DNA from 3 places in the Streptomyces sp. R41 genome. Region 3 is predicted to be linked to each of the others. Evidence: riboswitches for the same ligand, from Rfam matches in the RefSeq annotation. Region 3 holds a riboswitch; each other region holds the start of a gene.
The links. A riboswitch is a leader RNA that binds a small molecule or an ion and turns the genes downstream of it on or off. The one in region 3 is predicted to bind S-adenosylmethionine.

Region 1 (4,248 bases), 5.7 Mb from region 3:
GGGCAGTTCGAAGTCCAGGTCGAGCAGGGCCCCGGGGGAGGGGAACGCGCTGCCTGTGCCGTAGCGGCCGATGAGGTCGTCGCGCATGCGCCGGGCCGAGGTCATCCCTGTGCGCTGGGTCAGCACCGCCCAGGTGGCCGCCTCGTACGGCGAGTGGAAGCCGCACGGGCGCAGGCCCGGCCACCGGGTCTGGACCTCGGCGATCACGGGGTCGCGCTCGGCGACCGCAGGCCAGCCCCGGGCGTCGACGTCCAGGGACAGGAAGCGGCGCACCTGCTCGGCGGCGGCGTCCAGATCGCCGTCGCCGGCCACCACGACCCGGGCCGTGGTGCCGTCCTGGGTGATCTCCGCGGCGACGCGCCGCCAGTCGGCGTCGGCGTGGAAGACCGTGCGCAGCGCCCCGTCGCTCCCCAGCAGGGAATCCGCCGCCGAGGCCGGCGCCAGCGGCGCGAACTCCTCCCAGAACTCCCGGCTCGCGTCCAGCGACCACGGACCGGCCACCTCGAATTCGACCGCGTGCTGTGCCATGACCGACCTCCCGCTCGGGACACCGGCACGCGCGGACGGACCAAGAGGCGCCGGGCGCCGGTGCACTGTCTGTGCACACCACCTTGGGCTCAATACCTGACAGATTCCGTCAAGTATTTTCGCGAGCGACGCCGAGCGGTCGCCCGATCCCGGGTTGGGTGACATCCAGCCGCTCGCCGCCATCGGTCGGATGACCGATGGCGGCATCCGCCGCCGACCAAGCCGGAGAGTCTCTCCCGCTCCGGGACTGCCCGACCGTCGCCTACTGGGCGCCGTGGAAGGCGGGATGCTCGTCGAGGCGGCGCACGTAGGCGCGAAGGTGGCTGTGCCGGGAGAGGGGGTCTGCCGTGTCGAGGTGCGTGAGCGCCACCCAGAGGTCCACGTCCGCGGCTGTCAGTTCGTCGCCCAATACATAGGTGTGAATGGACAGTTGACGGTCCAACAGATCCAGCGTCGCCGACAGGGCTTCCGGCCGTGCGGCCGAGGTGGCGTCGCGGTCGAGGAGTTCGCGCAAGGCGTCGATGTCGGCGGCGAGGGCCGGCGGGTGCAGCACGGGGACGCATGCTCCGTCGTGGCAGGTCAGCAGGCCCGCGAGGTCGCGAAGGATGTCGGGGGTGTGATTGCTGACGATACGTCCGCTCCAGCGGTCGCACAGTGCGGGCGCGGTCAGCGGTCCCTCGTAGTGGTGCCAGGTGGCCTCGTAGGCACTGCGGAGCGAGGCGAAGGCTTCGGGTGTCTCGGCGGGGAGCGTCAGGATCGTGGTGGCGACGGAATCCTTGAGGCCGAGCAGATCGAGGGTGATCGAAAGGCGCAGCGAGCGCGGACAGCCCTCGGACAGGTACAGCTGATAGCGGTGCGGCGCCGGGTAGAAGCCACCGGCGGCACCGACACCGATACGGCTGCGGATGCCGTGCGGCCGAGGGGACTTGGACGGTCCGGCGGGGCGACTACTCGCAGGGGACGCAACTGGGCCCGGAATGCGCGAGGTCGAGGCGCACTCGCCCGAGGTGCCTGCGTCTGCGGCGTATGCGTTGGACGTGGCTGCGCTCGTGGCGCACGTGCCTGAGCCGCCTGTGTTCGAGGCGCGCGAAACTGTCTTGGGCATGACTCTCCATGGGAACGACGAAGCCCTGGCCGCCTGTTGGGCGGCAGCGGCGGAACGGAGTGACTGCGCTTGCGTACCGGCTCGGAGCGGCCGGACTAGTACGCGCTGGAGACCCGCAACAAGTCGATGTGCAGGCGTCTCGTCAGGTAGTTCCTGGGCATTCCCACCGGTCCCGCCTCCAGGGCCCGCGAGTTGCGAGACCACGCTTGCCCCGCCGCACCGGCGGGACCCGGTCGTCACCCGGGGCACCCCGTCGCGGTGGAAGGGTTGCCTGTCAGCGGGCCGGGGCCGATGAACCTCGTCGCACGGGAAAGTCCGTGTCATGAGGCGCTGACAATCGTGACCGTCCTCGCCAGTGTCAGTGCGCCGTACGAAGCCGTCAAGAAGGCCTCTACCCGGTCTCACCACGTGGTCATTCGGGCCGGAACACGTTGACATTGGATTCCGCGCGTGCCTAACTTACGCCGCAGATCGGTCATGAGCGTCAGCGAAAAGCCCTGGCTCGCTGGCCGGCAACCCTCGCGACGCGGTGGGGTGCCCCAGGTGACGACCGGACCGGAAGACTTTCGGTAAGCGCGAGCCGCCCACGGGCGGGAACAGTGACGGAGACGGCGATGGACGTAGCGTCGAGGAAGGCCGCACGGCGGCCCCGCGGCTGCGTACTGCTGTGCGCGAACCGCTGCGTCGATCTGCTCCGCGTCAACAGCGCCCTGTGTACCGCTTCGGGCTGTGCCCGCTGTCAAGGCTGACGGCGTTCTGAATCTCTGACGCGCACCGCCGCCGCGGTGTGCCCTCTGCCAAACCAGCCCCCGGTACCGGCGTCCTCCCGTTCTTCGACATCCGCAGCCGTCCCCGTTGTGCTGCGGTGCCGTCGCGTACGCCGCGCCCGGGGTGTCCCTCCCCGCTGGAGCCCTCATGAGTCAACCCCCTGGCGCCGCCGTGTCCCTGGCCGAGGCACCGCCCGCAGAATCCCCGGCGAAGCCGCTCACAGCCCAGCGCGTGCTGCCGCTGCGCAGGCCGGGCCGCTGGATCGCCACAGCCGTCGTCCTGGTCGTGGTCGCCCAGATCATCCACGGCCTGGCCACGAACCCCTTCTACCAGTGGGACCGCTTCCGCTACTGGTTCCTGCGCCCCACCATCCTCGACGGCCTCGTCATCACCCTCGAAGTGGCCGCGCTCAGTGCGGTGTTGGGGTTGCTCGGTGGGGTCCTGCTCGCCCTCGCCAGGCTCTCCGGGAGCCCGGTGCTGCGCGCGGTGAGCTGGGTGTACACGTGGCTGTTCCGCTCCGTACCGCTGATCGTCGTCCTGATCTTCCTCTACAACTTCAGCGCCCTCTACAAGACGTTGAGCCTCGGTGTGCCGTTCGGGCCGGCCTTCGTCACCTTCGACGAGTCGCGGCTCGCCACCGACATGGCGGTCGCCGTCATCGGCCTGAGTCTCAACGAGGCGGCGTACGCGTCCGAGGTCGTCCGCGGCGGAATCCTCTCCGTCGACCAGGGCCAGCACGAGGCGGCTGCCGCGCTCGGCCTGCCGAAGACGTACCAGTTCACCCGGATCGTCTTCCCGCAGGCGCTCAGGTCCATCACCCCGAACTACGTCAACCAGCTGATCGGCCTGATCAAGGGCACGTCCCTGGTGTTCTACGTGTCGCTGCTCGACCTGTTCGGCTCGGTGCAGACGATGGGCAGCACCTACCCCGGCGACATCGTGCCGCTGCTGCTGGTCGCCACCGTCTGGTACCTGATCCTCACGAGTGCCGTGTCCGTCGTCCAGTTCTACGTCGAGCGGTACTTCGCCCGGGGCGCGACGCGCACCCTGCCGCCGACACCGCTGCAGAAGGTGCGAACCGGCCTGAGTGATCTGCGGGCCCGGCTGCGCAAGGAGGCCGCCGTATGACCACCGCCCAGACCCTCGACGCGCGTCCCGCCGCCCTTGAGGTCCATGACGTGCACAAGTGGTACGGCGCCCACCGGGTGCTCGACGGGGTCGACCTGACCGTGCGGCCCGGCGAGGTCACCGTCATCCTCGGTCCCTCCGGCTCCGGCAAGTCGACGCTGTTGCGGGTGATCAACCACCTGGAGAAGCCCGAGGTCGGATACGTCAGCGTCAATGGCGAGTTGATCGGCGTACGACGGCATGGCGAGCGTCTGAAGGAACTCAGCGAACGCGCCATCCTGACCCAGCGCAGCCGCATCGGCTTCGTCTTCCAGAACTTCAACCTCTTCCCGCATCTCACCGTCCTCGACAACGTGGCCGCCGCACCCGTGGCCACCGGGAAGCTGACCAAGCCCGAGGCCCGGGAGCTGGCACGGGAACTGCTCGGCCGGGTGGGCCTGGGAGAGAAGTCCGGCGCCTACCCGCGCCAGCTGTCCGGCGGCCAGCAGCAGCGCGTGGCCATCGCCCGCGCCCTCGCCCTGCGCCCGGGGATCATCCTGTTCGACGAGCCCACCTCGGCGCTCGACCCCGAACTCGTCGGCGAGGTCCTGGCCGTCATCAAGGACCTGGCGACCAGCGGCACCACCCTCGTCGTCGTCACGCACGAGATCGGCTTCGCCCGCGAGGTCGCCGACCGGATCGTCTTCATCGACGGTGGCCGCGTCCTCGAACAGGGCCCG
Region 2 (4,248 bases), 1.8 Mb from region 3:
TCTGTCACTCTCACTGGGAGAGTGCTAACGCCAATGATTAGCACTCGACCCCGTCGAGTGCAAGGTGCGCTCGCGCAGCGAGCTCGTTGAGGGGTGATGGTCGGGCGACGGGCGGGCGCAAGCGCCTCTCACGAACGGGGGCGGGCCCGGCGGGTGGTTCGGGGGGCGCGAACGGGAGCGGGTCCGGCGGGGGGTTCGGGGGGGCGCGAACCGGAGCGGGCTCGGGAACGCACGAGGGGCCCGCACCCCTGGTGGGATGCGGGCCCCTCGGCGTGAGTGCGTCGGTGGCCGTTCGCGCCGGGATCAGACGGCGAGCTTGACCATGTCCGCCTGCGGACCCTTCTGGCCCTGCGAGATCTCGAACTCCACTCGCTGACCCTCTTCAAGGGTGCGGTAGCCGTCCATCTGAATCGCGCTGTAGTGCACGAAGACGTCCGCACCACCGTCGACCGCGATGAAGCCGTACCCCTTCTCCGCGTTGAACCACTTGACGGTGCCCTGAGCCATGCCTAACTCCCCTATTACTGGCCCTTGCACAGATCCACACTTCGCGGATCCGGGTCAGACCTCACCCCCCAACGGTTGGGGGTGTGCGCCGGAACGCGTCGACCGCGGCTGAATGTATCTGTCCAACTGCCGTCTGCAACAGGTCAATCGGACGAGAATTCTGGGCACGGCCGATCGGGAATATGCGGAGAATTTGCGCAGATTCAGGGCAAGTCGGGCCCCATAAATGCCATAAACGGCTCAAAAAGGCGGGGCACTTTGGCTACTTCTTGTCGGGTGTCGCGCAGATACTCATATGCGTCCGGCATGAAAGGCGAAGCAGCTTCCCCAACTGTACCGCGCTCAACCATGCAGAATTGCCCCCTCCGTTTCTCTCACGGAGGGGGCAATTCGATGAACTCTTAGTGATGAGCGTTACCTACGGTAACAATCTCACCCTGGGTGATGGATCAGCCGCCGGCGACGGCCGGGATGATCGACACGCCCGCGCCGTCAGGCGTCGCCGTCTCCAGGCCCTGCTCGAACCGCACGTCGTCGTCGTTGACGTACACGTTGACGAAGCGGCGCAGCTTGCCCTGGTCGTCCAGAACGCGCGCGGAGATACCCGTGTGGTTCTTCTCCAGGTCGGCGATGACCTCGGCGAGGGTCCCGCCCTCGGCCGTCACCTCGGCCTGTCCGCCGGTGTAGGTGCGCAGGATGGTGGGGATGCGGACGTTGACGCTCATGATGCGAGGCCAGCCTCTCGGAAGGAGTCCAGGTTCGGGCGGATGGTCGCGGTCAGGCCGGTGCCGGCCACCGCGTCCAGGGTCTTGAGGCCGTCGCCGGTGTTGAGGACGACCGTGGTCAGGGTCGGGTCGAGGAGGCCGTTCTCGATCAGCTTCTTCGTGACGCCGAGGGTCACACCGCCCGCCGTCTCGGCGAAGATGCCCTCCGTGCGCGCGAGGAGCTTGATCGCGTCGACGACCTGCTCGTCGTTGACATCCTCCACCGCACCGCCCGTGCGGCGCGCGATGTCGAGCACGTACGGCCCGTCGGCCGGGTTGCCGATGGCGAGCGACTTGGCGATGGTGTTCGGCTTCTGCGGCCGTACGACGTCGTGTCCGGCCTTGTAGGCGACGGAGACCGGCGAGCAGCCCTCGGCCTGGGCGCCGAAGATCTTGTACGGCTTGTCCTCGACGAGGCCGAGCTTGATCAGCTCCTGCAGACCCTTGTCGACCTTCGTGAGCTGGGAGCCGGAGGCGATCGGGACGACCAGCTGGTCCGGGAGCCGCCAGCCGAGCTGCTCGCAGATCTCGTACGCGAGGGTCTTCGAGCCCTCCGCGTAGTACGGCCGCAGGTTGACGTTGACGAAGCCCCAGCCCTCGCCGGCCGGGTCGCCGATCAGCTCGGAGCAGAAGCGGTTCACGTCGTCGTAGTTGCCCTCGATGCCGACGAGCTCGCCGCCGTAGATGGCGGCCATGACGACCTTGCCCTGCTCCAGGTCGTGCGGGATGAACACGCAGGAGCGGAAGCCGGCGCGGGCGGCGGCAGCACCGACGGCGCCGGCCAGGTTGCCGGTGGAGGAGCAGGAGAGGGTGGTGAAGTTGAAGGCGCGAGCGGCCTCGATGGCCTGGGCGACCACGCGGTCCTTGAAGGAGTGCGTCGGGTTGCCGGAGTCGTCCTTGACGAAGAGCTTGCCGGCGTCGACGCCGAGCTCGCGCGCCAGGTTGTCGGCCTTGACGAGCTTGGTCCAGCCGGGGTTGATATTCGGCTTGTCGGCGACGTCCGCGGGGACGGGCAGGAGGGGCGCGTAGCGCCAGATGTTCGCGGGGCCCGCTTCGATGCGCTTGCGGAGTTCCTCGGTGTCGTAGGCCGAGAAGTCGTACGCGATCTCCAGCGGGCCGAAACACTCCTCGCAGGCGAAGACCGGGCCGAGCGGGACGCGGTGCCCGCACTCGCGGCAGGAAAGCGCGGCGGCGGGGCCGAGGTCAACGGCGTCTACGGTGTTCGTGGTGCTTGCAACAGTCTGCGCAGCCATGGAGGCGAGGCCCTTTCTCCTCATCTTCCTCACGACGCACTTCGCCGTGAGACGGATTTGGCACCTTCCCTAGCCGGGAGCCTCGCCACGTCAACGTGACAAGACCGGCTGGAGGGTTGCCGGGGCTTCAACGGGCCGTATCCCTCTGCCCCTCTGGATGAGCGGTATTCGGTTGTTGAACTATCGATCACCATGCGCGCCGATGATCTACGCAATGCGATGGTCATCCGCGTTGTTCAAGACTGTAACCGAAGGCCAGGACAGTTGAGATAGTCGTCCGAACCGCGAGATGGATCACACCGTGAGACACCGGGTGATCAGACAGTGAGGAGCCGCAGACTGTGCTGAAGGAAGTTGAGCGCTGGCTGAGCACACGCTCCTGGTCCGTGACCGATCGCCCGCTCCACCAACTCATGGCCGCCAAACGCACCACAGGGTCGACGGTCAGTGTCGTACTGCCCGCTCTCAACGAGGAGGAGACCGTCGGCGAGATCGTCGCGATCATCCGCCACGATCTGATGCAGCAGGTGCCCCTCGTCGACGAGATCGTCGTCGTCGACTCGGGCTCGACGGACCGCACCTCCGAGGTGGCAGCCGCCGCGGGGGCGAGAGTCGTGCACCGCGACGAGATCCTGCCGCGCATCCCGACCGTGCCCGGCAAGGGCGAGGTCCTGTGGCGGTCGCTGCTCGTGACGAGCGGGGACATCGTCTGCTTCATCGACGCGGACCTCAAGGAGTTCTCGTCCGACTTCGTCTCCGGGATCGTGGGCCCGCTGCTCACCGAACCCGGCGTGGACCTGGTCAAGGCGATGTACGACCGCCCGCTGGGCCAGGCGGCCGGCCAGGGCGGCCGCGTCACCGAGCTGATGGCCCGCCCCCTGCTGAACATGCACTGGCCGCAGCTCGCGGGCTTCGTCCAGCCGCTCGGCGGCGAGTACGCGGCCCGCCGCTCCCTGCTCGAACAGCTGCCGTTCCCCGTCGGGTACGGCGTCGAGCTGGGCATGCTCGTCGATGCCCTGCACCTGGTGGGCCTGGACGCCTTGGCCCAGGTCGACGTGGGCGTGCGCAAGCACCGCCACCAGGACGGACAGGCGCTGGGCCGCATGGCCGCGGCGATCTACCGCACGGCCCAGCTGCGCCTGGCCCGCGGCCACATGATCCGCCCGTCACTCACACAGTTCGAGCGGGGTGAGGACGGCTTCGAGCCGCGCACACACTCCGTTGACACGGAGGAACGCCCGCCGATGTCCGAAATCACCGAGTACGTGAAACGAAGGGCCGCCTAGCCCCGCGCCCTTCAGGGGCGCGGGGCTGTGAACTGTGACATATGCGGCTCCGCCACCTGGGCGCGACCAGCCCCCACCGGCCGGCAGATCGCATACGACCCCGCAGACGGCCGACGGGAACGTTTGAGCGTTTCGACCGAGGGCTAGGTTTCGTGTCATGGCTTCAACGCACGGTGCCCACCGGATCCTGGTCGCCTCCAACCGCGGCCCGGTCACCTACGAGGTGCGCGAGGACGGCTCGCTGCACGCCAAGCGCGGTGGCGGCGGGCTGGTCTCGGGCCTGTCGGCGATCGGGCCGGACGCGGGCGCCCTGTGGGTGTGCTCGGCGCTCGGCGACGGGGACCGCGAGGCGGTGCGGCGCGGGGTCGGCGAGGACGGCGTACGGATGCTGGACATCGACGTCGCGACGCACGCCGACGCGTACAACGGCATCGCGAA
Region 3 (4,248 bases):
CGACCGGGACAAGGTGCTGCACGGCCGCGAGTCGGGCATCATCAAGCGCCTGCCGCACGGTGAGTTCATCGAGGTGCACGAGCCGCTCAGCCAGGACGCGCTGCACACCCTCACCGCGCACGAGCAGTACAAGCCGGCCGAGATCGGCCCGACGGTCGACGAGAACGGTGTCGAGCGCAAGGTCAAGGGCACGCAGAGGCTGCGCGCCAAGCTCAGCAAGGGCTACTACGGGGACAACAACCAGATCCCCAAGCCCACGGTCGAGGAGTACAAGGAGATCACGAGCGGCCACGGCCACCACTGATCTGCTGACCGATCTGTACTGATCGCCACGGCAAGAGCCCCCGTCCATTGCCTGGACGGGGGCTCTTTGCCGTCCCTCCGGCTGGATAGGGTGGTCCCATCTACAGGAGTCCCTTTCCGGGACGGACCCAGGAGCGGCTTATGAGCGCTGTGAACCCCGCTGGAGGCGACATCGCGGCGGGCCGTTCCTGGCCCGTGGTACTGAACGGCCTCCTCGACGGACGTGACCAGAGCGCGGACGACACCGCCTGGGCGATGGACCGCATCCTGCGCGGCGAGGCGACCGACGCGCAGATCGCCGGGTTCGTGGTGGCGCTGCGGGCCAAGGGCGAGACCGTCGAGGAGATCACCGGGCTCGTCCGGACGATGTACGAGCACGCGAATGTGATCGAGGTGCCGGGGCCGACCGTCGACATCGTCGGTACGGGCGGCGACGGTGCCAAGACCGTCAACATCTCCACCATGTCGGCGATCGTGGTCGCCGGGACCGGCGCCAAGGTCGTCAAGCACGGCAACCGGGCGGCGTCCTCGGCGTCCGGCTCCTCGGACGTCCTGGAGAAGCTCGGCGTCAACCTCGAGCTGTCCCTGAAGCGGGTCGTCGAGGTGGCCGAGGAGGCCGGGATCACCTTCTGCTTCGCGGTGAAGTTCCATCCGGCGCTGCGTCATGTGGCGGCGGCGCGCGGGCAGTTGGGGATCCGGACGACGTTCAATGTCCTCGGTCCGCTGACGAACCCCGCGCGGGTGAGGGCGCAGGCGGTGGGTGTCGCGGATCCGCGCATGGCGCCCATCGTGGCGGGTGTCTTCGCCGAGCGCGGCAACTCCTCGCTGGTCTTCCGCGGCGACGACGGCCTCGACGAACTGACCACCACGTCGACCTCCAGGGTCTGGGTCGTCCGCGACGGCAAGGTGACCGAGGAGCGCTTCGACCCGCGCGACGTCGGCATCGAGCTCGTCCCGGTGGAGGCCCTGCGCGGCGCCGACGCGTCGTACAACGCGGACGTCGCCCGTCGCCTCCTGAACGGCGAGACCGGGCCCGTACGGGACGCGGTGCTGCTCAACGCGGCGGCGGCGCTCGTGGCCCTGTCGCCGGGCGAGGGGCCGCTCGCGGACCAGCTCCGCGCCGGCATGGAGAAGGCGGCGCACGCCATCGACTCGGGGGCCGCGAAGAAGACCCTCGACCGGTGGGTGGCGGCCAGCAACGCGTAGCGGGCGTGACCGCCGGTTCCCCGCGCCCTTTAAGGGGCGCGGGGAACTGCGCAATCTTTTAGCGGGGGTCTGGGGGCGCAGCCCCCGGGAACGATGGGGGTCCCCCCGCTCGAGCGAAGCCGAGAGTGGGGGAGGGCAGGGGCGGAGGGGGCGAAGAAACCCCCAAGAGGCCGCCCGGCGTCCCGGTATCCGGACACGGGGGTTGCGAGCCGAAGATCGTGTGGCAGGATGCTGTACCAGGTCATGAGCGACAGTCATGAGGCCCCGGCCGACTGTCCGGCAACCCTCCGTCCGTGGCGGGGTGCCCCGGGTGAAGACCAGGCCGTAGGCAGCGAGGTCTACGGCAAGCGCGGACCCCTCGCCCTCTTTTGAGTGGACACAGCCCAGGGGTCCTGGTCGTTCGAGGGAGCCTTCTGTGAGCAAGCGAATGCGATAGGGCGTAGAGCCCCGCCTCCGCATACCCCTTTTCACCCTTTCCCGCGCTGAGCCGTACCCCCGTGTACCCGCTCGCGTGGTGATTCCCCGCGCCTCTCACAGGAGCTCGCCATGTCTGTCTCCACCACTGTCGCCGACCAGACCGTTTGTGCCCCGCTGCCCGTTCTGGGCAGGGATGTCACCGTCCCGCTCGTCACCGGTGGCGAGGTCACCTACGCCGCCCTCGACTACGCCGCCAGCGCCCCGGCCCTGCAGCGGGTGTGGGACGACGTGGCCGCGTACGCCCCGTACTACGGCAGCGTCCACCGCGGCGCCGGCTACCTCTCGCAGCTGTCCACCGACCTTTTCGAGAACGCCCGCAAGGCCGTCGCCGAGTTCCTCGACTGCCGGGACGGCGACCAGGTCGTCTTCACCCGCTCCACCACCGACTCGCTCAACCTGCTCGCCGCCACGCTTCCGGCTGACTGCCAGGTCTTCGTCTTCGAGACCGAGCACCACGCCTCGCTGCTGCCCTGGCGGGACGCCCGGGTGACGTACCTGAACGCCCCGCGCACGCCCGACGAGGCGGTCGCGACCCTGGAGCGCGCGCTAGCCGATCGCGACCCCTACGGCCCGGCCCTCGTCTGCGTCACCGGCGCGTCCAACGTCACCGGCGAGCTGTGGCCGGTGCGTGAGCTCGCCGCCGCCGCCCATGCACACGGCGCCCGTATCGTCCTCGACGCCGCGCAGCTGGCCCCGCACCACCCGGTGTCCGTCCGTGACCTGGACGTCGACTGGGTCGCCTTCTCCGGTCACAAGCTGTACGCGCCCTTCGGGTCCGGCGTCCTCGCCGGCCGCTCCGACTGGCTGCGCGAGGCCGAGCCGTACCTCGCGGGTGGCGGGGCCAGCCGCAAGGTGTCGCGGCGGGAGGACGGGGGAGTGGACGTGGAGTGGCACGAGACGGCCGCCCGTCATGAGGCCGGGTCCCCGAACGTCATCGGTGCCTACTCGATCGCCTCGGCCTGCAAGGCGCTGAGCGAGGCCGGGTTCGACACGCTGGTCGCCCGGGAGCGGCACCTGATCGACACGGTCCGCGCGGGGCTCGCGGAGGTGCCCGAGGTGCGTGTCCTCTCCCTCTTCGGCGACGACGCCCCGCGCGTCGGGGTCATCTCCTTCGTCGTCGAGGGGTGGAACAGCTCGCACTTCGCCGCCGCGCTCTCCGCCGAGTACGGCATCGGTGTCCGCGACGGGCTCTTCTGCGCCCACCCGCTGGTGCGCACGCTCCTCGGCAGCGATCCGCAGGCCCAGGGCGAGTGCGGTGCGCCCGAGGCCGCGCCGGGCGAGAAGTCCCTCAACGCCATCCGGGTGAGCTTCGGGGCGGGGACGCCCGACGAGCACGTGGAGCGCTTCGTGCGCGCCGTGAAGGAACTGGTCCGGGACGGTGCGCGGTGGCAGTACCGCACGGAGGACGGCCGCTGCGTCCCGGCCGTCTGAGGGTTTTTTCGCCCCCTCCGCCCCTGCCCGTCCCGTACCTGGGGGCTGCCGCCCCCAGACCCCCGCTAAAAGATTGCGCAGTTCCCCGCGCCCCTTTTAGGGGCGCGGGGAACTGCGCGAACGGGGTTTGGGGCGGCGGGGGCGAAGAACTAGCCGTCGAGGCCGATGGCGAACGCCGCTTCCAGGTCGTGCTGGGAGTACGTGCGGAAGGCCACGTGCGTGTCCGTGGCCTCGACGCCCGGGATCTTGCTGATGCGGCCGGGGATGACGTCCGCCAGGTCTTCGTGCTCCTTCACCCGGACCATGGCGATCAAGTCGTACGTACCGGTGACGGAGAAGACCTCGCTGACACTGTCCAGCGCGGCGATCGACTCGGCGATCTCGGGGATCCGGTCCACGCTGGTCTTGATGAGGACGATCGCGGTGATCACGGTTGGTTCTCTCCCTCGGGTGCCGCTGCTGAGGCTCTCACCCTACTCGCGGTCCAGTTGGCCAGGTTGTTCTGCCGGGGGTCCGGGGGTTGGCCCCCGGGAAGACACAGCAGTCGTACGGCCGAATCGGACCCACGCGAAGACGAACCCCAGTGAGAAGCCCACCAGGTGGGCCAGATAGGCGACCCCGGGGCCCGATGTGTCGCGGCCGGCCGCGAGCCACTGCAGGGTCACCCAGAACGGCAGCACCACCCAGGCGGGAAAGCGCAGCGGCAGGAAGAAGAGGAACGGGAAGAGACTGGTCACCCGGGCCTTGGGGAACAGGTACAGGAACGCGCCGAGGATCGCGGAGATCGCTCCGGAGGCGCCGACCAGGGACTGCTGCGACTCGGCGTTGGCG

Region 1: another riboswitch for S-adenosylmethionine. It lies ahead of AB5J53_RS39825 (putative leader peptide); the one in region 3 lies ahead of AB5J53_RS14435 (aminotransferase class V-fold PLP-dependent enzyme).
Region 2: another riboswitch for S-adenosylmethionine. It lies ahead of thrC (threonine synthase); the one in region 3 lies ahead of AB5J53_RS14435 (aminotransferase class V-fold PLP-dependent enzyme).

What each region holds. Positions count from the first base shown of each region.
Region 1 covers NZ_CP163443.1:8,783,090-8,787,337, forward strand. The annotation lists gene AB5J53_RS39815 (DNA-3-methyladenine glycosylase) at 1-528, opposite strand, end outside; gene AB5J53_RS39820 (glutathione S-transferase C-terminal domain-containing protein) at 791-1,633, opposite strand; gene AB5J53_RS39825 (putative leader peptide) at 1,729-1,794, opposite strand; SAM riboswitch class IV at 1,831-1,978, opposite strand; SAM riboswitch class IV at 2,107-2,215, shown strand; gene AB5J53_RS39830 (amino acid ABC transporter permease) at 2,549-3,529, shown strand; gene AB5J53_RS39835 (amino acid ABC transporter ATP-binding protein) at 3,526-4,248, shown strand, end outside.
Region 2 covers NZ_CP163443.1:4,890,431-4,894,678, forward strand. The annotation lists gene AB5J53_RS22355 (cold-shock protein) at 304-507, opposite strand; gene AB5J53_RS22360 (MoaD/ThiS family protein) at 957-1,232, opposite strand; gene thrC (threonine synthase) at 1,229-2,524, opposite strand; SAM riboswitch class I at 2,542-2,688, opposite strand; gene AB5J53_RS22370 (glucosyl-3-phosphoglycerate synthase) at 2,866-3,810, shown strand; gene AB5J53_RS22375 (trehalose-6-phosphate synthase) at 3,968-4,248, shown strand, end outside.
Region 3 covers NZ_CP163443.1:3,081,021-3,085,268, reverse strand. The annotation lists gene AB5J53_RS14445 (cytochrome bc complex cytochrome b subunit) at 1-304, shown strand, start outside; gene trpD (anthranilate phosphoribosyltransferase) at 445-1,509, shown strand; SAM riboswitch class IV at 1,749-1,865, shown strand; gene AB5J53_RS14435 (aminotransferase class V-fold PLP-dependent enzyme) at 2,056-3,417, shown strand; gene AB5J53_RS14430 (Lrp/AsnC family transcriptional regulator) at 3,567-3,848, opposite strand; gene AB5J53_RS14425 (rhomboid family intramembrane serine protease) at 3,891-4,248, opposite strand, start outside.